DNA from 4 places in the Variovorax sp. YR750 genome. Region 2 is predicted to be linked to each of the others. Evidence: predicted binding sites of a transcription regulator. Region 2 holds the regulator's gene; each other region holds the start of a gene.

Region 1 (4,701 bases), on a different contig from region 2:
GGCATCAGCTCGTGGTTCACGCGGCGCAGGAAGGCTTCGTAGCGCAGCGTGGCGAAGTCGTTGCTGCTGGCACCGTCGATGGCCGTGCGCAGCACCTGCGGCTCATGGAAGCATGCGCCGAACTGCGAGCCTTCGAGGGTGCGGCGCGATGTGCCCAGTGCGTCTTCGAGGCCTGCGTTGGCGAACAGCACGGAGCCGTTGCTGTTGACCACGGCGATCATCGTGGACAGCAGGTCGAAGGACTGGAAGCGCGAGTTGGCGCCGGCCGCCTTCTTCCCGAACACCATGACGTCTTACTGAGGCTGCTGCTTGGCAGGCAGCCGGGCGATCTCGCGGCGGATGCCGGCGATGTCGCTCTCGTTGCGCGCCAGCTCGGCCTTCATTTCGGCGACGCGGTCCAGGTACTTCTGGTAGTTGCGGCCTTCGCTGCCCTGCTTCTCGGGCTCGCCGTTGTTGTATTCCTTCTGCAGCTCGGCCTGACGCGCCTCGGCCTTCTTGAGCTCGGCCTCGAGCACCGAACGCGCCTCGCCGTCACGGGCACGCTGGTCGACGCCTTCCACGCGCGGGCTGCCTGCCGGCGAACGCGCCGCGGACGAACCGCCCGACGACGAGGAAGAAGCGGAACCGCCGCCAGACGCCCGCGTGCCCTGCACGACCGTGACGTTGCCGCCTTCCATGATCTTGCAGCCCTTCTGCTGCGCGATGGTGGCGTTGTTGGTGTACTCGTTGCCGCAACGCCAGACACGCTCCTGCGCGAGCGCCGGCAGCGCGATCAGTGAACCGGCCAGAAAGATGAGGGAAGCTGTCTTCATGTGTATCGGTGGAGAGCGGCGACAAAGGGGCATTTTCGTGCAATTCGACGGTAAAAGTGACCAGATGTTCCACCCCAAAGAAAAAGGACGGCCAGGCCGTCCTTCCATAACCCATCAGGCTTACATCCCCAATCACTGCCCCTTCGGGAGATACCGCGGAACCGGCTCTGCCGGGCCGCAGGTATCGCCCCCGGAAGGGGGTTGGCGTAGCGACACGAAGTGCGCGCCTGGGGGCGAGCCAATTACAGGGAGTAATACATGTCGAACTCGACGGGGTGCGTCGCCATGCGGAAGCGCGTGACTTCCTGCATCTTCAGTTCGATGTACGCGTCGATGTAGGCATCGGTGAACACGCCGCCCTTGGTCAGGAACGCACGGTCCTTGTCCAGGTATTCCAGGGCCTGGTCGAGGCTGTGGCAGACGGTCGGGATCAGCGCGTCTTCTTCCGGCGGCAGGTGGTACAGGTCCTTGCTGGCGGCTTCGCCCGGGTGGATCTTGTTTTCCACGCCGTCGAGACCGGCCATCAGCAGCGCGGCGAAGCCCAGGTACGGGTTCATCAGCGGATCGGGGAAGCGCGCTTCGACGCGGCGGCCCTTCGGGTTGGCCACGAACGGGATGCGGATCGATGCCGAGCGGTTCTTGGCCGAGTAGGCCAGCTTCACCGGAGCTTCGAAGCCGGGGACCAGGCGCTTGTAGCTGTTGGTGCCGGGGTTCGTGATGGCGTTCAGGGCACGGGCGTGCTTGATGATGCCGCCGATGTAGTGCAGGGCGAAGTCCGAGAGGCCTGCATAGCCGTCGCCGGCGAACAGGTTCTTGCCGTCCTTCCAGACCGACTGGTGCACGTGCATGCCGGAGCCGTTGTCGCCGACGATGGGCTTGGGCATGAAGGTGGCGGTCTTGCCGTAGGCGTGGGCCACGTTGTGGATCACGTACTTCTGCAACTGGACCCAGTCGGCGCGCTGGACCAGCGTGCTGAACTTGGTGCCCAGTTCCATCTGGCCGGCGTTGGCCACTTCATGGTGGTGAACTTCGACCGGGATGCCCAGCGATTCGAGCACCAGGCACATTTCCGAGCGCATGTCCTGGAAGCTGTCGACCGGGGGAACCGGGAAGTAGCCGCCCTTGACCGCGGGACGGTGGCCGGTATTGCCGTGTTCGAACTCCTTGTCGGTGTTCCACGAGGCTTCTTCGGATTCGATCTTCACGAAGCAGCCCGACATGTCGTTCTTCCAGCGCACGCCGTCGAACACGAAGAATTCGGGTTCCGGACCGAAGTAGGCGGTGTCGCCCAGGCCCGATGCCTTCATGTAGGCCTCGGCGCGCTTGGCGAGCGAACGCGGATCGCGCTCGTAGGCCTTGCCGTCGGCGGGGTCGATCACGTCGCAGGTCAGGATCAGCGTCGTTTCTTCGAAGAAGGGATCGATGTTGGCGGTGTTCGGGTCGGGCATGAGCTGCATGTCCGAAGCTTCGATCCCCTTCCAGCCGGCGATGGACGAGCCGTCGAATGCGTGGCCCGAGGTGAATTTGTCTTCATCGAAAGCCGAGACCGGCACGGTCACGTGCTGCTCTTTGCCGCGGGTATCGGTGAAGCGGAAGTCGACGAACTTGACCTCGTTTTCCTTGACGAGCTTGAGTACATCGGCGACGGTCTTTGCCATCAGTTTCTCCTGAGTTGGATGGTGGTTAGGAATACAGGGACGTGGGATGCAGTTTCTGTGCCATTGTCGCCTCACCGGATGAGGCTTCGATGGCCGCCGCAGAACCCAAATGAAGGCGGAAATTCACTATTTTGGTGCATTGATTTTTATCGCACCAATTCGGGGCCGAGCTTGGCGTCAAAAGTGTGCAGGCCTTCGATCAGCTGAGCATATGCGGCATCGAGCCGCTCGGCATTGCCCTTGACGCCCAGTTCGATGTGCCGGCCGTAAGTCGGATGGTCGACACTGGGCAGGCTGAACACCTTGATTCCGGCGTGGGTGGCCTCGATGGCCTGCATGAGCGGCGTCAGCGTGGCCTCCATGGCACCGAAAACGATCACGGATTTCTCGGCGACGGTCTTGCTGGCGAACAGACCGGCATAGCGGCCGTCGAGCACGGATTCGATCATCGGCCAGGCCATGACGGGGAAGCCCGGCACGAAGTGCACGTCGCCGACGCTGAAGCCCGGGATCTTGTTGTACGGGTTGTAGATGAGCGTGGCGCCCTGCGGAAACACGCCCATGTTGAGCCGATGCACGTTGTCGGCCCGGTCGGGCTCGTAGGGCAGGCCCTGCTCGCGCGCGGTGTCCTGCATGCGCTCGCGGATCAGCAGCTCGGCCTCGGGGTGCAGCGCCAGTTGCACGCCCAGCGCCTTCGCGGCGCATTGGCGGGTGTGGTCGTCGGGCGTGGCGCCGATGCCGCCGGTCGAGAAGACGATGTCGCCAGAGGCGAAGGCCCGCTCGAGCGCGGCGGTGATGCGTTCGGGCTCGTCGCCCACGTACTCGGCCCAGCTCAGTTGAAGGCCGCGCGCGGCAAGCAGTTCGATGACCTTGGCCATGTGCTTGTCGGCACGCTTGCCGGAAAGGATCTCGTCGCCGACGACGATGAGACCGAATGCGCGTGTCATGGAGAACCCCATTGGGAAAGAGCGGCCTTGCTGGCTTCGTCGGCCTCGATGGCCGGCGTGCCGCCGCCGGCAGCCGGTGCTTCGGCCGCCGCGCGCTGGGCGCGAAGCTGCGCGAGCGCATCGAGGCAGTAGTGAGCGAACCACAGGGCCGAGAAGGCGAAAACCAGCGTGTAGATCCAGATGGCGATCGGCACCAGCACGAAGAATGCGGCGGCGAACAGCAGGCCCGAGGCCCAGACGATGCTGGGCGCGGCGCCCAGGTAGCCGCACAGCACGCCGATGCACAGCAGCGGAAGCCGGTGCGCGCGCAGCAGCGCGGCGCGCTCCTCGGGGCTGGCGTGCTCGGCCAGCGCGTCGAAGCTCATCACGCGGTAGGTGAGCCAGCCCCAGATCAGCGGCGGCAATATCAGCACCAGCGGCGGAATGAGCCACAGCGGCATCGAAACGACGAGGGCGATCAGCGCCAGGACGGTGGCGCCCAGCGAGCGCGCGACGCTGCCGAAGAACGAGGCGCCCTTCTTTTGCTCGAGCGCCGGAAAGCGCCGCACGCCCACCAGCTTGGTCAGGGCGGGAGCCATCAAGCCGGCCACGATCAGCAGGCAGACCACCACGATCACCGGCGTGGCGGCGAACACCACGACCAGCGCAGCCAGCGCCGAGGTGACGTCGCCCGAGAAGAGACGGCCGATCCAGGCCCAGAAGCTCGACAGCAGCGGCCAGGCGTCGAGCGCGCCGCGCGTCCAGTTCACCGCGGCGTCCCAGTAGAAGTAGCCGAGCAGCGAGGCCAGCACGATCATCAGCCCCAGCGGAAGCAGCGACAGCACAATCACGCGCGGCAGCATGCAGTAGGCGACCGCGCGCCAGAAGGAGTCGAGGAGCAGGCGCATGAAGCAGCGAGGATAACGCCTCGGGCGGGCCGCTCAGGGCCCGGAGCCCCTCAGCCGCGACCGACCATTCGCTTCAGCCCGAGCCACTGCTGGGCCCAGAAGCCCCGGCCGTACTCGCGCACGCGGCCGTCGGCGCCGGGCTCGACCTGGTCGCGGATGCCGGTCGGGTCGTAGCGGTCCTCGAAGTTGGCGGTGCGGAACAGCATGTCCCACCAGGGCAGCAGCACGCCGAAGTTGTGGCCACCGAGCGTGCTGCGGCCGTTCGATTCATGCCCCAGCCCGATGCTGTGATGCAGCCGGTGGAAGCGCGGGCTGATCCACAGCCGCTCGCCGATGGCGCCGAAGCTCAGCCGCAGGTTGGCATGCTGCAGGCTCTCGCTGAGCTGGGTGAAGGCAA
Region 2 (4,701 bases):
GCCACTGAGCGGCGTCGAGGCTCAGAGCAGGCTCTCCGGCGTCAGCGGCGCCAGGATCTCGAGCATGGTCCGGTCCCAGAAGCCGGAGTCGGGCTCCTCGGTCAGCACGGTGAGCTTGCCGGCGTCGTCGCTGACCCATTCGATGCGCGACTCGTTGCTGCTCTCGGCGAAGCGCAGCCTGTAGGCGCCCTGCTGCTTGAGCACGTCGATGAGCTTGAGCGCCTGCTGCGCCATCTCGGGGCTGCGGATGAAGAGGCCGATCTCGGTGTTGTGCGTTTCTGAGCGCGGGTCGAAATTCATCGAGCCGACGAAAAGAATGCGCCGGTCGATCACCGCCGACTTGGCGTGCAGCCTGCCCACCGAGGTGCCGAAGAGCCCCAGCCGCACGCTGCGCCGGGTGCGGTTGGTGCTCAGCTCGTAGAGGTCGGCGCCCAGCTTGAGCATGTCGGGGCGGTAGCGGCGGTAGGCGGTGTGCACCAGCGGCTCGTCGGTGGCGGCCAGCGAGTTGGTGACCACGCTGATCTTCACGTTGCGGCCGCGGATCTCGCGCATCACCTCCAGCCCCGAGGGGCCCGGGATCAGGTAGGGCGAGACGATGGTCACGTCCGAGCGGGCGCGGCGCATCTGCTCGACCACGTTGTAGCGCACGCTGTCCACGTCGAGCAGCGGCACGCCGCCGTAGGAAGCGGTCTTGCCGATCACGCGCTCGGGCGAATCGGCGTATGCCTCGGCGGTGGTCCAGATCAGGCCGAGCTTGCCGGCGTCCAGGTCTTCCGCCATCGGGCTGTAGCCGAGCAGGTCGTTGGGCGCGGGCCTCGGAGGCGGCGGCGTGGTGTCGGGGCCGGTGGCGAGCTCGAAGCGTTGCTGCAGCTCCTCGCGCGACAGGCCGGTGCTCGCCACCGACTGGATCGGCCGCACGTAGACGCTGTTCCAGTACTGGTCGAAGAGACTGCCCAGGCGCGGGATGAGCGCGCCTGTGACGAAGGTATCGAGGTCGATGAAGTTCTCGCCCGCGGTGCGCCTGAAGTACTGGTTGCCGATGTTGCGCCCGCCCGCCACCGCCATCGCGCCGTCGGCGATGAACAGCTTGTTGTGCATGCGCCGGTTGACGCGGCTGAAGTCGAAGAGCGAGGCGGTGAAGCGCTTCAGCAGGCTGCCGCGCCCGGCCGGGAACGGGTTGAACAGCCGCAGCTCCACATTGGGCGTGGCGGCGAGGCCCAGCAGCAGCTCGTCTTCGCCGGAGGTGTAGAGGTCGTCCATCAGCAGCCGCACGCGCACGCCGCGCAGGGCGGCGTCGCGCAGGGTGCGCAGCAGGTAGCGGCCGGTCTCGTCGTTCTCGATCTGGTAGTACTGCACGTCGAGCGTGCGCTGCGCGCGGCGGGCCAGCTGGATGCGGGTGTCGAAGGCGAAATCGCCGCCGGGCATCAGGCGGAAGCCGCTCAGGTCGGGGTCGGGCTGGGAAGCCAGCGCGATCTTGCCGAGGGCGGTGTCGGCCGAGACGGTCATGGCCCTGGTGGGCGTGCGCGGCGCCTCGTCGGGCAGCGTGGCGCAGCCTGCGAACAGCAGCACCGCCACCATGGCGAAGACCCAATGCCCACAGCGCGACATCAGGCCCCGGCTCATCGGCGGTGTCTTTCTACAGGGCTTTGCGCAGGTTGGCGGGAGCGATGCGAAGCGCCTCGCGGTACTTGGCGACGGTGCGGCGCGCGCACTCGATGCCCTGTTCCTTCAGCATCTCGGAGATCTGGCTGTCCGACAGCGGCTTCTTCACGCTCTCGGAGCCGACGAACTGCTTGATGAGCGCGCGCACCGCGGTGCTCGACGCATTGCCGCCGGTCTCGGTGCCCAGCGCCGAGCCGAAGAAGTACTTGAGCTCGACCGTGCCGAAGGGCGTGGCCATGTACTTGGCGGTGGTCACGCGCGAGATGGTCGACTCGTGCAGGCCCAGCTCGTCGGCGATCTCGCGCAGCACCAGCGGGCGCATGGCCAGCTCGCCGTGCACGAAGTAGCTCTTCTGCCGCTCGACGATGGCGTTGCTCACGCGCAGGATGGTGTCGAAGCGCTGCTGGATGTTCTTGATGAACCAGCGCGCCTCCTGCAGCCGCTGCGACAGCGCCTGGCTGCCCTCGCCCTTGTGCGACTTGAGCGCGCCGGCGTAGATGTCGTGCACGCGCAGGCGCGGCATCACCTCGGGGTTGAGCATGACGCGGAACTTCACGTTCGTGCCGCGCCCGGTCTTGGTGACGATCACGTCGGGAATGATGATGTTGCGCTCGACGTCGACGAAGCTGCGGCCCGGCTTGGGCTCCAGCCGCGCGATGATCTGCAGCGCCGAGCGCACCAGGTCCTCGTTGCTGCGGGTGAGCGTGGCCAGGCGCTTGAAGTCGCGGCGCGCGAGCAGCTCCATCGGCTGCTTGCAGATGGCGATGGCGGTCTTGCGGACCTGCTCCTCTTCCTCGGTCTCGTCCTCGCTGGCCATGGCGCGCAGCTGGATGCTCAGGCATTCGCCGAGGTCGCGCGCGCCGACGCCGGCGGGCTCCAGGCTCTGCAGCAGGCCGAGCGCCACCTGGAAGTGGTGCACCAGGTCGTCGAACTGGTCGTTGTCGTCGCCGGCCAGGCCCGAGGCCAGGGCGGGCAGCGAGTCTTCGAGGTAGCCGTCGTCGTTGAGCGATTCGATCAGGAAGCGCAGCGCGGCGCTGTCGTTCTCGTCGAGGCGCAGGCTCAGCGCCTGGCGATGCAGGAAGGACTGCAGCGACTCCTGGCTGCGCGCGAGCTCGGTGGCGTCGGCGCGCTCGTCGTCGCCCAGGTTGTTCTGGCGCGCGGGCGCGTCGCTGCCCCATTCGCTGTCGTCGGGCGCCATGTCGACGGTGCCGTCGCCTTCCCAGTCGGGCTCGCGCTCGGAGATGTCGGCGGCGGGGCCGTCGGTGTCGGCCGTACTGGTGACGGTTTCGGTGGAAGCAGTGGAGGCGCTGCTGGCGGCCGGCGAAGCGAAGTCGCCCTCGCCGTCCCCGCCTTCACCACCATCACCGCCTTCATCGCGCGGAACCGGGGCATCGGCCGTGTCGAGCCCGAATTCCTCGCGCGCCGCTTCTTCCGCGGTGCGCTCGAGGAACGGGTTCTCGTCGAGCATCTGCTCCACCTCCTGGCTCAGTTCGAGCGTGGAGAGTTGAAGCAGCCTGATCGACTGCTGCAGCTGTGGCGTCAGCGCCAGATGCTGCGAAACGCGAAGGGACAGCCCTTGCTTCATGGTGGAAACCGCCCCCGCGCCTTACATGCGGAAGTGCTCGCCCAGGTACACCCTGCGTACCTCGGCGTTGTCGACGATCTCCGAAGGCGTGCCTTGTGCCAGCACATGCCCGTCGCTGATGATGAAGGCGTGATCGCAGATGCCCAGCGTCTCGCGCACGTTGTGATCGGTGATGAGCACGCCGATGCCGCGCTCCTTCAGGAAGCTGATGATCCGCTGGATCTCGATCACCGCAATCGGGTCGATGCCGGCGAAGGGCTCGTCCAGCAGGATGAAGCGCGGCTGCGTGGCCAGCGCGCGCGCGATCTCGACGCGGCGGCGCTCGCCGCCCGACAGCGCGAGCGCGGGCGAATCGCGCAGGTGGTCGACGCGCAGGTCGGCCAGCAGCTCGGACAGGCGCTCCTCGATGTGCGGCTTCGACAGCGGGGCCATCTTGCCGTTCGCGTCGGGCTCCATCTGCAACTCGAGCACGGCGCGCACGTTCTCCTCGACCGTGAGCTTGCGGAAGATCGAGGCTTCCTGCGGCAGGTAGCTCAGGCCCATGCGGGCGCGGCGGTGGATCGGCATGTGGGCGATGGGCTCGCCGTCGATGGTGATGTCGCCGGCATCGGCGCGCACCAGACCCACGATCATGTAGAACGACGTGGTCTTGCCGGCGCCGTTGGGGCCGAGCAGCCCGACGACTTCGCCCTTCTGTACGTCGAGCGAGACGTCCTTCACGACCGTGCGGCTGCCGTAGCTCTTCTTCAGGCCGCGCGCGACCAGGCGGCTGCCCGGGGCGCCGTTGACGTCCTGCGTTCCTGCGGATTCGATCACTTGCGGGTATCTCCCTGGTCACTGCCGAGCGTGGTGCTCTGGCGCAGGCCCTTGCCGGGTGCCGGGGTGGGCGCCGGCGGCGGCGCCTTCGCGCCGGCGGCCGGGGCCGAGGCGCCGGCCGCAGGGGCTGTGGCGGCCTTGGGGGTCAGGATGGTCCTGACGCGCCCGCCCGGGGCCGAGGCGTTGACGGCGGTATTCGGCGGCACGGTGGAACCGTTGACGGTGTAGGTGTCGTTGCTCTGGTCGTAGACGATCAGCGCGCCCTGGCTCTCGTCGTTCGGCGTGGCGCCCAGCAGCCGGCGCATGGTGGCGTTGCGGATGAACTTGACGTTGTCGGCGCGGCTGTCGTACTCGATCACTTCCGACTCGCCCTCGATCCACTCGTCGGGCGCGTTGCGCTTCTGCTTGTAGTAGGCCCGCTTGCCGGGTGCCGCCGTGACCACGCCGTACTGGTAGCCCTCGGCGTCCTGGCGCACGTCCAGCCGCGCGCCGCGGATGATGATCGTGCCCTTTGTCACCAAAACGTTGCCGGTGAACACGCTGGTCTGCTTCAGGTCGTCGTAGCGCATCGCGTCCGACTCGATGTTCATCGGCTTGGAGCGGTCGGCGGTCTCGGCCAGGGCACCCGAGGCGAAGCC
Region 3 (4,701 bases), on a different contig from region 2:
GCCAGTGATGGTGGACGTACGGGTGCCGTCCTGGTCGATGGTGTAGACGAAGCCGGCCATGGCGGACGAGCCGGTGGCAGTGATGGTGTAGCTCGTGGACGAGCTCGGCGTGCAGGTGAGCGTGAAGTACTTCAGGTTGGTGTTGGAGATGCTCACGCCGCATGTGCTGGTGGAACCCGTGGCGTAGTAGCTCTTGGCATCCTGGAACCACTGCTCCATCTTTGCGTTGCTGGCCGAAAGGTTGGAGGTCGCCTCCGGGATGCGACCGCGCCGGACGTAGTCCGTGTAGGAAGGCAGTGCGATCGCCGCGAGGATCGCCACGATCGCCACGGTGACCATCACCTCGATCAAGGTGAAGCCGCGCGCCCGCGCATGGAACTCCTGGGGCGTCTTCTGCAGCCGCGTCATGGTGATTCTTCTCCTCGTGTATCGGAAGCAACGGGAAACTTCCTGGACGCCGAGTCGAACACGCAATTTGGGAGGAATCTCGCTGATGCGTTGGGGTTTGTGTGCGCGTTGGAAGCGCTGAATCCGAGGTTCCTCCGACTTTGTCTCCGAGCATCCATGTCGTATCGGATTGGCCGATGTTCAGGAGAAGTGATTGCTGAAAAGAAAGAGGCCGAAGCCTCTTCTGCTGGCATGCATTTCGCCTTGCATCGAGTTCAACGATGTTCAGGAGAAATGATTGATGAGAGAAAAGATCCGGCTGTCCCTGGCCCTGGCGTGCATGACGGGCTTTGCGACGGTTGCATGCGCAGCATCGACAACAGCGGATGGTGGCGGCACGGCTGTGGAAGCTGCGTTGAAGAGTTGCGCTGCAAGCGTTGCAAAGGATTCGAACGGTGGTCCCGATCAGACCGCGATGACGGCGTGCATGACCAAGGCGGGCTTCACGAAACCATCGCAGGGCGGTGATCGCATGCCGCCACCGCCTGCCGGCGTTGCGCCTCGCAAATGACGGTGCAGAAACCGCTGCCACGCAGCAGTCGGCGAAGCGAAGCAGATCGACAGAGATCGTCTGCGGGAACCGGCCGAAGGGTGATGAAGCACGCCGAATCAACTGGTGAGCACGGAGGCCTCGCGCCCAATGACGAGCCGGCGCTGAGACCCGATGCCATCAGTCTCGAAGCCGCCATCGCAATGACCGGCATCAGCAAGCGAACGTTGTGGCGGCGTGTGTCGGATGGAACGATCGCCAAGCACGAGGAAGACTCGCGTGGAAGAGCAATGCTTGCCCTTGCGCAGATCCTCGACCTCATCGACATCGCGTTGACCGGCGAGGAGCTGCACGTGATCGTGAAGGCCGACAGCGGTGACGCGTATGCGCAGGTCGATGCCGGCGCTATGTTCTTTGTCGCTGGCCGCTTCGGCGCGGCCGTCTACTGGTTCGATCTTGCCGCCGCGCAAGGCAACGCCGACGCCATGCAGTGGCTCGGGAACTGCCATGCGTCCGGCCTGGGAGTCCCCAAGGACGAGAGCCTCGCGATCATGTGGATCGCCAAGGCGGCTTCGCTGGGCCACTTGGTGGCTTGCCAGCAGATCCAGGGCATGAGGGCCGGGCGCGGGGACGCCTAGCCATGCGCTCATTGCGCCGAATCACTCCTCTCGTGGTCGTCGTGCTGGCGGGGTGCGGCGGCTCGCACATGCCCGACGACGAGCAGGCCGACTTCGGTGCGAGCGTCGTGGCTCGTGGCGTGATAGCGGCGCAGCAGAAGTGCGATGCGGTGGGTATGCCGGATCTCTATGAATGCGCCGAGGCGCCATCATCGCCAACAGGTGAACGAATGGCTGCTCGTGTGGCGCTGGGCATGTACCGCACCTTCCAGCAGAGCTGCTACGAAACCGCAGGCGCTGGAAAGTGCGAGGCGCTCGTGGAGGCGGCCTACAGGAAGGCCAAGGCGCAGGAGTCGAGTACCTTGGAAACGGGAATAAAAAAACCGCCCGAAGGCGGCTGACGGGAAGTCGGTTCGCGTATCAGCGGCAGGTTGCCGGTGCGTACTTGGCGAGCAGCGTGCCCGTGGTGGCAGCCATGTTGGCATTCGTTGCGGAAACGTTCGTGGCGCTGGTGCAGGCCCAGTCGATGGCGCCGCTCACTCCCGTCGACAGCGCCGAAGCCAGCGTGATCGCGGTGCCCGCGCCGGCTGAGCGAACATAGGGCGAGAGGATGAGCGTGTTGGCCCCAGTTGCAACGCCGACCGCAGTTGCGTTGAACGTCACCGTGATGATGCCGCCGTCGGCGATCTGCACGCTGTTGACGTACTTGGAGTTCGCGCCGGTATTGGTGTTCTGTGCATTCCAGGTGGTCAGCACGTTGGCCAGTTCGGTGGTGCTCGTACCGTCGGTGGCGACCATGTTCTTCGCGCCCTGTGCCAGTCCGAGCCCTTCGGTCACGCGCGCGCGCACCGTGTAGTCCTGATAAGCTGGCAGCGCCACAGCAGCCAGGATACCGATGATCGCCACGACGATCATCAATTCGATAAGAGTGAAACCCTTTTGCACGTTGCGTGCGAAGGAACGACAGTTCATTGTGAAACTCCTGCAGTTGAGAAAGTGCGCCCGGAAAGATCTCCGGGACGTGCTTCTTTCTGCAGTCCGCATGCCACCCGTCCAGGGGTGGTTCATGCGCGTTCGAGCAGGTGTTTCAGGACGTAAAGGCGCGTGTACATTCGTGCCGCTTCGTCATGACGCGCGGCCGTGCGTGCCATGGCATCTCGCCGGTGGTGTCATCCGTCGTGTCGTATCGATGCGCGTTGGCGTGTGCCGTTCAATGCGCGGCTGCAAGCCGCTGCGCTTCGAGCATCAGAGGCACGCGCACCTGCGCGACCAGCCCGTGCGAGCCCGTCTTCAGCACCACGTCCCCGCCGTGCGCGCGCGCGATCGAACGGCACACGGCAAGCCCTAGCCCGCTGCCGGCCGCGCTCGAAGAGCGGGCCTGCACGGTGCGGTAGAAGGGTTTGAAGACCTGCTCGAGTTCGCTGGCGGGCAGGCCCGGTCCGCGGTCGCCGATCTCGACCACGGCGTCGGGGCCGTCGGTGAACAGGCGCACGCGTGCCAGGCGGCCGTACTTGACGGCGTTCTCGATGAGGTTGTCGAGCACGCGGCGCATGCCGATCACGTCGACCTCCACCGGTGCGTGTTCCGTGCGCCGCAGCTGCACGTCCTTGCCGACGAACGCGGCCTGCTCGACCACGTCCTCGACGAGGCTCGCGAGGTCCATGCGCTCGCGCGCGGTCACCACCGAGGCGTCGCGGATGAAGCTGAGCACGGAGCCGATCATGAGCTCCATCTCCTGTACGTCCTCAAGCATGCCGGCGCGCACGTCGTCGGGAACATCCTCGATGCGGAAGCGCAGGCGCGTGAGGGGCGTGCGCAGGTCGTGGCTGATGGCGCCGATCATCACCGTGCGGTCGTCGACGAAGCTGCGCAGCCGCGCCTGCATGCGGTTGAAGGCCTGCGCGGCGCGGCCTATCTCGGCGGGGCCTTCGAGTGCCATCACCGGTGCCGACGGGTCGCGGCCGAGCTGGTCGGCCGCGCGCGCGAAGCCGGCGATGGGACGCACCAGCCGGCGCGAGAACAGCCAGCCCGCAGGCGCGACGATGGCCGCCGCGATCAGGAACCACAGCAGCACGCGGCGCTGCCAGGCATTGGGAAAGGACTCGGGCGCCGGCTGCACCACCACCCAGCTGCCCTCGGGCGTGTACACGGCGGCGATGAAGTCGCCCTCGACGAAGGGAGCGGGCGCGAGTCCGAAGAGGCCGCGCGTGGCGGGGCGCGCGGTGTCGGAGGTCTCGGTGGTCGTGGCCTCGGTGTTGGCGGGCGCGCGTGGCGGCTCGGCCGTGACTGCCGCTGGCGGTGCCGTGCTTGCCGCCGGGGCGGGGTTGGGCGAGGAAGGGCGTGCAACGGATTCGGAGCGTGGCAGCGGCGCGGGAGTCGACGGAGGAGCTTCCGCCCTGGAAGGGGCCTCGCGCGGTGGCGGGCTCTCGACGACCGGCGGCAGGCCTCGCATGTTGCCTCCGGGTTGCATCGATGGTGCCGTGGGCTGGCCGCGAGCCATGCCCGGCGGTGCCGTCTGTGATGGCGAGGCCGGCTCAGGTGCTCTCGGCGCGATGGCCGTCGCGGGTGGCGCCGGTGCGGGGGAAGGCGATGGCGGCGTGCCTGTCGCGCCCGTGGTGCCGGACGGTGGTGCTGTCGTCGTGCCGCCCGGAGAACTCGTGGTCGGTGGCGTGGCGCCAGGCTCGGGTGTTGCGGCCGGCGTGGATGACCGGGGCGATGCGGAGGGGCCGCCCGCCGGATCTGCGGCCGGAGCACTGCCTGGCGGCGACTGGGTTGTCGTGCCGGTGGGCGGCGATGGCTGCTGTTGCTGCTGTTGTTGTGATGAAGGCGGAGGCGCCGGCGGAGCCCCCGTCATGCTGTCCCTCTGTCCCCGATCCATGCCGAAGCCGCCGCTGGGCCCTCCGAAGCCGCCCGGAAATCCCATGCCCCCGGGGCCTCCCGGGCCGCCGCCACCGCCACCGCCGCCCGGAGGTCCGCCCCGGGCCTGCACCTTCAGGAAGCCGCCTGCGGAAGCCGCACTGGCGATGCCGCGCGACGCGTCATGCCCGTCGCCCGTGGCGGCGACAGGCCCCGTGGTGCCCGCGAACGGCAGCGGAGTGAAGAAGTAGAGCCGCACCTCGGCTTCGTCCCGCGTCAGCAGTTGCGCCA
Region 4 (4,701 bases), on a different contig from region 2:
AGCAGCTTCCAGCCGCGCAGGCCGTTGAAGGTGCGGCGCACCCATTGGCCGGCGGCGGATTTCCACAGCGGCAGCGTCAGCGCAACCAGCGCCGTGTAGGTGAAAAGGTAGGGCAGGTACCAGAGGTGGTTCCAGGTGATGCCGAACTCCGCGCCGTCGAAGGCCTGCTTCGGCCAGGGCTGGGCCATCGACAGGTAGCGCAGCAGGAAGGCGCCGAAGCCCGGCGCGACCAGCCCGTTGGCCACGCCCTGCGCGTAGGCCTGGTAGGGAACGATCACGGCCATGCCGAAGACCAGCGGCAGCATCAGCCGCAGGCCCCGGCTGCGCAGCAGTCCCCATGTGCCCTGGCCCCGGCTCAGGAAGCCGAGCGACACGCCCGAGATCAAAAAGACCAGGTCCATGCGCCACAGGTTCAGGACGCGCATCGGCCATTGCAGCCACTCGGCCGCGTGCGGGCTCTTGAGGTGCCAGGGCCAGTCGGCCACGTAGTGCATGCCCACGTGATAGAGGATGACGAAGAGGAAGGCCAGCGCGCGCAGGGCGTCGATGTCGTGGCGGCGGTGGTCGGGCGGGGCGGGGTCGGCGGTCATGGGCGGTTCCTCGAAGCGGGAAGGCCGCCATGCTCGATCCGGCCGCCTCCGCACGGCGTGGCCAGGGGACGGATCGCCCCGGCTTTGTGACGAGCGGTGGCCGGCGGGGACGAAATCCGGGACGAAAAAGCCAGCCCTGGGGCCCGTTTTCGCGAGAATTCCCCGCATGGGAGACCCCCGCAAGAATCTGTACGAGCGCTATGCACCGATCCGCCGCCCGCTGGAGGTGGCTTTCTGGATCGTGCTGATGAGCCTTCAGGCCGTGTTCAGCACGATGGTGGCGATCGTCGACATGCGCATCCGGGCTGTGCCCCGGCCCAACTGGGAGGTCGCGACCTGGGAAGGGTCGAGCCACCTGGTGTTGCTGCTGCTGGTGCCGGTGCTGGCGGCCGTCGAGCGCCGGCTGTCGCCGCTGGCGCGCACCCATCTGCCGCGCTTCCTGGGCTTGCACCTGGTGGCGAGCGTGGTGTTCAGCGTAGCCCACGTGGTTGGAATGTTCGGGCTGCGGGCGCTGGTCTATGCCATGGCGGGGGAACGCTACGACTTCTGGGGCTGGGCCGGCCAGTGGAGCTACGAGTACCTGAAGGACGTGCGGGTGTACGTGAGCATCGTCTTCGGCATCTGGGCCTACCGGCTGTTCCTGCTGCGCCTGCAGGGCGAGGCGCGGGTGCTCGACGCGCCGGAGGAGGGCGTGGCGATGCCGCCTCCAGCCCCAGCTCCGGCTTTGGCGGAACCGGAGGGTTTCGAACCCCCGGTGCCGGAAACACCCCAGCCGCCGCCATCACCACCACCGCCGCCCGCGCGCCCCGAGCGCTTCCTGGTGCGCAAGCTGCGCCGCGAATTTCTCATCGCCGCCACCGACATCGACTGGCTCCAGGCCGAGGGCAACTACGTCGGCCTGCACGTCAACGGCCACGACTACCTGCTGCGCTCCACGCTGACTGACTTCCTGACCCAGCTCGACCCCACGCTCTTCGCGCGCGTGCACCGCAGCCATGCGGTGAACCTGGGGCGCATCAAGGAAATCGAGCCGCTGGACGGCGGCGACGCCCGGCTGCACATGCATGACGGCACCACCGTGCCGTGCAGCCGGCGCTACCGGGACGCCCTGCGCACGGGCATCGGCGCGGCCTGATCCGGTGCGCGATGGGCTGTGAGTGGCCCGTTATTGGTTCATTTCGCACCATCAAAGAGCTTTTTGGCACCATTTTTGCTTCATTGACCGGCCGCGCTGGTTGATTCGGGTGCGGCGCACCAATTCAAACCAAAAATCCGCAAGAAGCTCCAATGGACGCACTCAAACAGGGCGCAGATGCGCTGTTCATCCTTCTCGGCGCCATCATGGTCCTGGCCATGCACGCCGGCTTTGCCTTTCTCGAACTGGGCACCGTGCGCAAGAAGAACCAGGTCAATGCGCTGGTGAAGATCCTGGTCGACTTCTCGGTCTCGACCATCGTGTATTTCCTGGTGGGCTACGGCGTGGCCTACGGCACGCATTTCTTCGTGAGCGCCACCGAACTGTCGGCAAAGAGCGGCTACGAGCTCGTGAAGTTCTTCTTCCTGCTGACCTTCGCCGCGGCCATTCCGGCCATCATCTCGGGCGGCATCGCCGAGCGCGCCAAGTTCTGGCCGCAGCTGATCGCCACGGCGGTGATCGTCGGCTTCGTCTATCCGCTCTTCGAGGGCATCGCCTGGAACAAGCACTTCGGCATCCAGGAATGGATCGCCTCGCTCACCGGCCACGAGTTCCACGACTTCGCGGGCTCGGTGGTGGTGCACGCGGTGGGCGGCTGGCTGGCGCTGCCGGCGGTGCTGCTGCTGGGCGCGCGGCGCAACCGCTACCGCGGCGACGGCTCGCTGAGCGCGCATCCGCCGTCGAACATTCCCTTCCTGGCCCTCGGCGCCTGGGTGCTGTGCGTGGGCTGGTTCGGCTTCAACGTGATGAGCGCGCAGAGCATCGACAAGATCTCGGGCCTGGTGGCCGTCAACTCGCTGATGGCGATGGTTGGCGGCACGCTGGTGGCGCTGGCCATGGGCAAGAACGACCCCGGCTTCGTCTACAACGGCCCGCTCGCCGGCCTCGTGGCGGTGTGCGCCGGCTCCGACCTGATGCACCCGCTGGGCGCGCTGGTGGTGGGCGGCGTGGCGGGCGGCATCTTCGTCAAGCTGTTCACGCTTACGCAGAACAAATGGAAGATCGACGACGTGCTGGGCGTGTGGCCGTTGCACGGCCTGTGCGGCACCTGGGGCGGCATCGCGGCCGGCATCTTCGGCACGCAGGCGCTGGGCGGCATCGGCGGCGTGAACGTGTGGGCGCAGCTCATCGGCACCGTCATGGGTGTGGCCTGGGCGGCGCTGGCCGGTGCGGCGGTGTACGGCGCACTGAAGGCGGTGGCGGGACTGCGGCTGTCGCAGGAGGAGGAATACGACGGCGCGGACCTGTCGATCCATCACATCTCGGCCACGCCGGAGCGTGAGGTCAACTGGTAGGCAGGCGCCCAGCAGGGCCGGCCTGCCTCGGCTATTCTCGGCGCCCCTTCAAACCACCGAGGAGCCGAACCATGACAACAACACCCGCTCGCTGGCTGCGCCAGGGCATCGCCGCGCTGGCCGGCAGCCTGCTGATGCTTTCGTTCTCTTCCACGGCGCTGGCTGGCGCGCCGCAGGTCAAGACCCAGGCGCCGGGCTTCTACCGCATGATGCTCGGCGACTTCGAGGTGACGGCGCTCTTCGACGGCACCCTCGACCTCGAACCCAAGAAGCTGCTCACCAACACCACCCAGGCACAGGTCGGCAAGCTGCTCGACCGGGGCTTCGAGAAGGACGCCGTGCCCACCTCGGTGAACGGCTACCTCATCAACACCGGCAGCAAGCTGGTGCTGGTCGACACCGGCGCCGGCGGCCTCTTCGGCCCCACGCTCGGCAACCTGCAGGCCAACCTCAAGGCCGCGGGCTACCAGCCCGACCAGGTCGACGACGTGCTCATCACCCACATGCACGGCGACCACGTCGGCGGCCTCGTGCAGGACGGCAAGCTGGTCTTTCCCAACGCCACCATCCACGCCGGACAGGAAGACGCCGACTTCTGGCTGAACAAGGCCAACCTGGAGAAGGCCTCGGCCGAGATGAAGGGCTTCTTCCAGGGCGCGATGGCCTCGCTGAACCCGTACGTGGAAGCCGGCAAGTTCAAGGGCATGAAGGGCGGCACCGAGCTGGCACCCGGCATCAGGGCCGTGCCGGCCCACGGCCACACGCCCGGCCACAACATCTACGTCGTCGAGTCCAAGGGCCAGAAGCTGGTGCTGTGGGGCGACCTGATGCACGTGGCCGCGGTGCAGTTCGCGCAGCCGCAGATCACCATCTCCTTCGACGTCGACTCGAAGCCGGCGGCGTCCGAGCGCAAGAAGGCGTACGCCGATGCGGCCAAGGGCCGCTACCTGGTGGGCAGCGCGCACCTGCCGTTCCCGGGGCTGGGCCACGTGCGGGCCGAGGGCAAGGGCTACGTCTGGGGGCCGGTGGACTACCAGCAGATTCGATAGCCGGCCCGGGGTGAAGGTTGAGCGTCGCGCGCCGGTGTTGCCGCGCGGGCGGGCGCGAACGCGCGCCCTGTAGCAAACTTGCCGGTCGCTTCGCTTCAACCATTCGCCCCATGACCCAAGCTCCCCCCGCCCTCGAAGTCCTTCCCCGCGACCTCTCCGCCTACCGCAAGGGCAACGTGGGCGTCGACTACGTGCATCGCTTCGAGTCCGGCAAGCCCGGCCCGCACGTGCTGATCAACGCGCTCACGCACGGCAACGAGATCTGCGGCATGACGGCCGCCACGCACCTGCTCGACAACGACGTGCGCCCGAAGATCGGCACGCTCACCGTGAGCTTCGCCAACGTGGCCGCGTACGAATCCTTCAACGAGGCGCTGCCCTTCGACAGCCGGCAGCTCGTGCACAACCTCAACCGCATCTGGTCGCCCGAATGGCTCGACGGCACCGAGGACAGCCCCGAACTCAGCCGCGCGCGCATCCTGCGCCCGGTGGTCGAGGCGGCCGACCACATCCTCGACATCCACTCGACCAGCCAGCCCGTCGTGCCTTTCTGGGTGTACCCGGGCTTCGAG

The links. Region 2 encodes sigma-54, which starts transcription at its own class of promoters, with help from an activator protein. Its sites were predicted from a motif close to TGGCANGNAANCTGCTTT; they were not measured.
Region 1: the regulator sigma-54 is predicted to act here: its motif matches at 2,516-2,533, upstream of glnA (type I glutamate--ammonia ligase).
Region 3: the regulator sigma-54 is predicted to act here: its motif matches at 2,585-2,602, upstream of BMY35_RS36370 (pilin).
Region 4: the regulator sigma-54 is predicted to act here: its motif matches at 1,790-1,807, upstream of BMY35_RS23480 (ammonium transporter).

Annotation. Positions count from the first base shown of each region.
Region 1 covers NZ_FOBJ01000005.1:282,564-287,264, reverse strand. The annotation lists gene glnL (nitrogen regulation protein NR(II)) at 1-287, opposite strand, end outside; gene BMY35_RS12895 (hypothetical protein) at 294-812, opposite strand; gene glnA (type I glutamate--ammonia ligase) at 1,055-2,470, opposite strand; gene BMY35_RS12885 (competence/damage-inducible protein A) at 2,617-3,417, opposite strand; gene BMY35_RS12880 (EI24 domain-containing protein) at 3,414-4,304, opposite strand; gene BMY35_RS12875 (sterol desaturase family protein) at 4,355-4,701, opposite strand, start outside.
Region 2 covers NZ_FOBJ01000011.1:145,648-150,348, reverse strand. The annotation lists gene BMY35_RS22520 (LysE family translocator) at 1-8, shown strand, start outside; gene BMY35_RS22515 (phospholipase D family protein) at 22-1,623, opposite strand; gene rpoN (RNA polymerase factor sigma-54) at 1,637-3,247, opposite strand; gene lptB (LPS export ABC transporter ATP-binding protein) at 3,269-4,063, opposite strand; gene lptA (lipopolysaccharide transport periplasmic protein LptA) at 4,060-4,701, opposite strand, start outside.
Region 3 covers NZ_FOBJ01000028.1:34,198-38,898, reverse strand. The annotation lists gene BMY35_RS36385 (type IV pilin protein) at 1-408, opposite strand, end outside; gene BMY35_RS38160 (hypothetical protein) at 689-958, shown strand; gene BMY35_RS36380 (SEL1-like repeat protein) at 1,042-1,575, shown strand; gene BMY35_RS36375 (hypothetical protein) at 1,608-1,955, shown strand; gene BMY35_RS36370 (pilin) at 1,975-2,526, opposite strand; gene BMY35_RS36365 (ATP-binding protein) at 2,765-4,701, opposite strand, start outside.
Region 4 covers NZ_FOBJ01000012.1:44,622-49,322, forward strand. The annotation lists gene BMY35_RS23470 (acyltransferase family protein) at 1-590, opposite strand, end outside; gene BMY35_RS23475 (LytTR family DNA-binding domain-containing protein) at 757-1,725, shown strand; gene BMY35_RS23480 (ammonium transporter) at 1,878-3,080, shown strand; gene BMY35_RS23485 (MBL fold metallo-hydrolase) at 3,152-4,129, shown strand; gene BMY35_RS23490 (M14 family metallopeptidase) at 4,240-4,701, shown strand, end outside.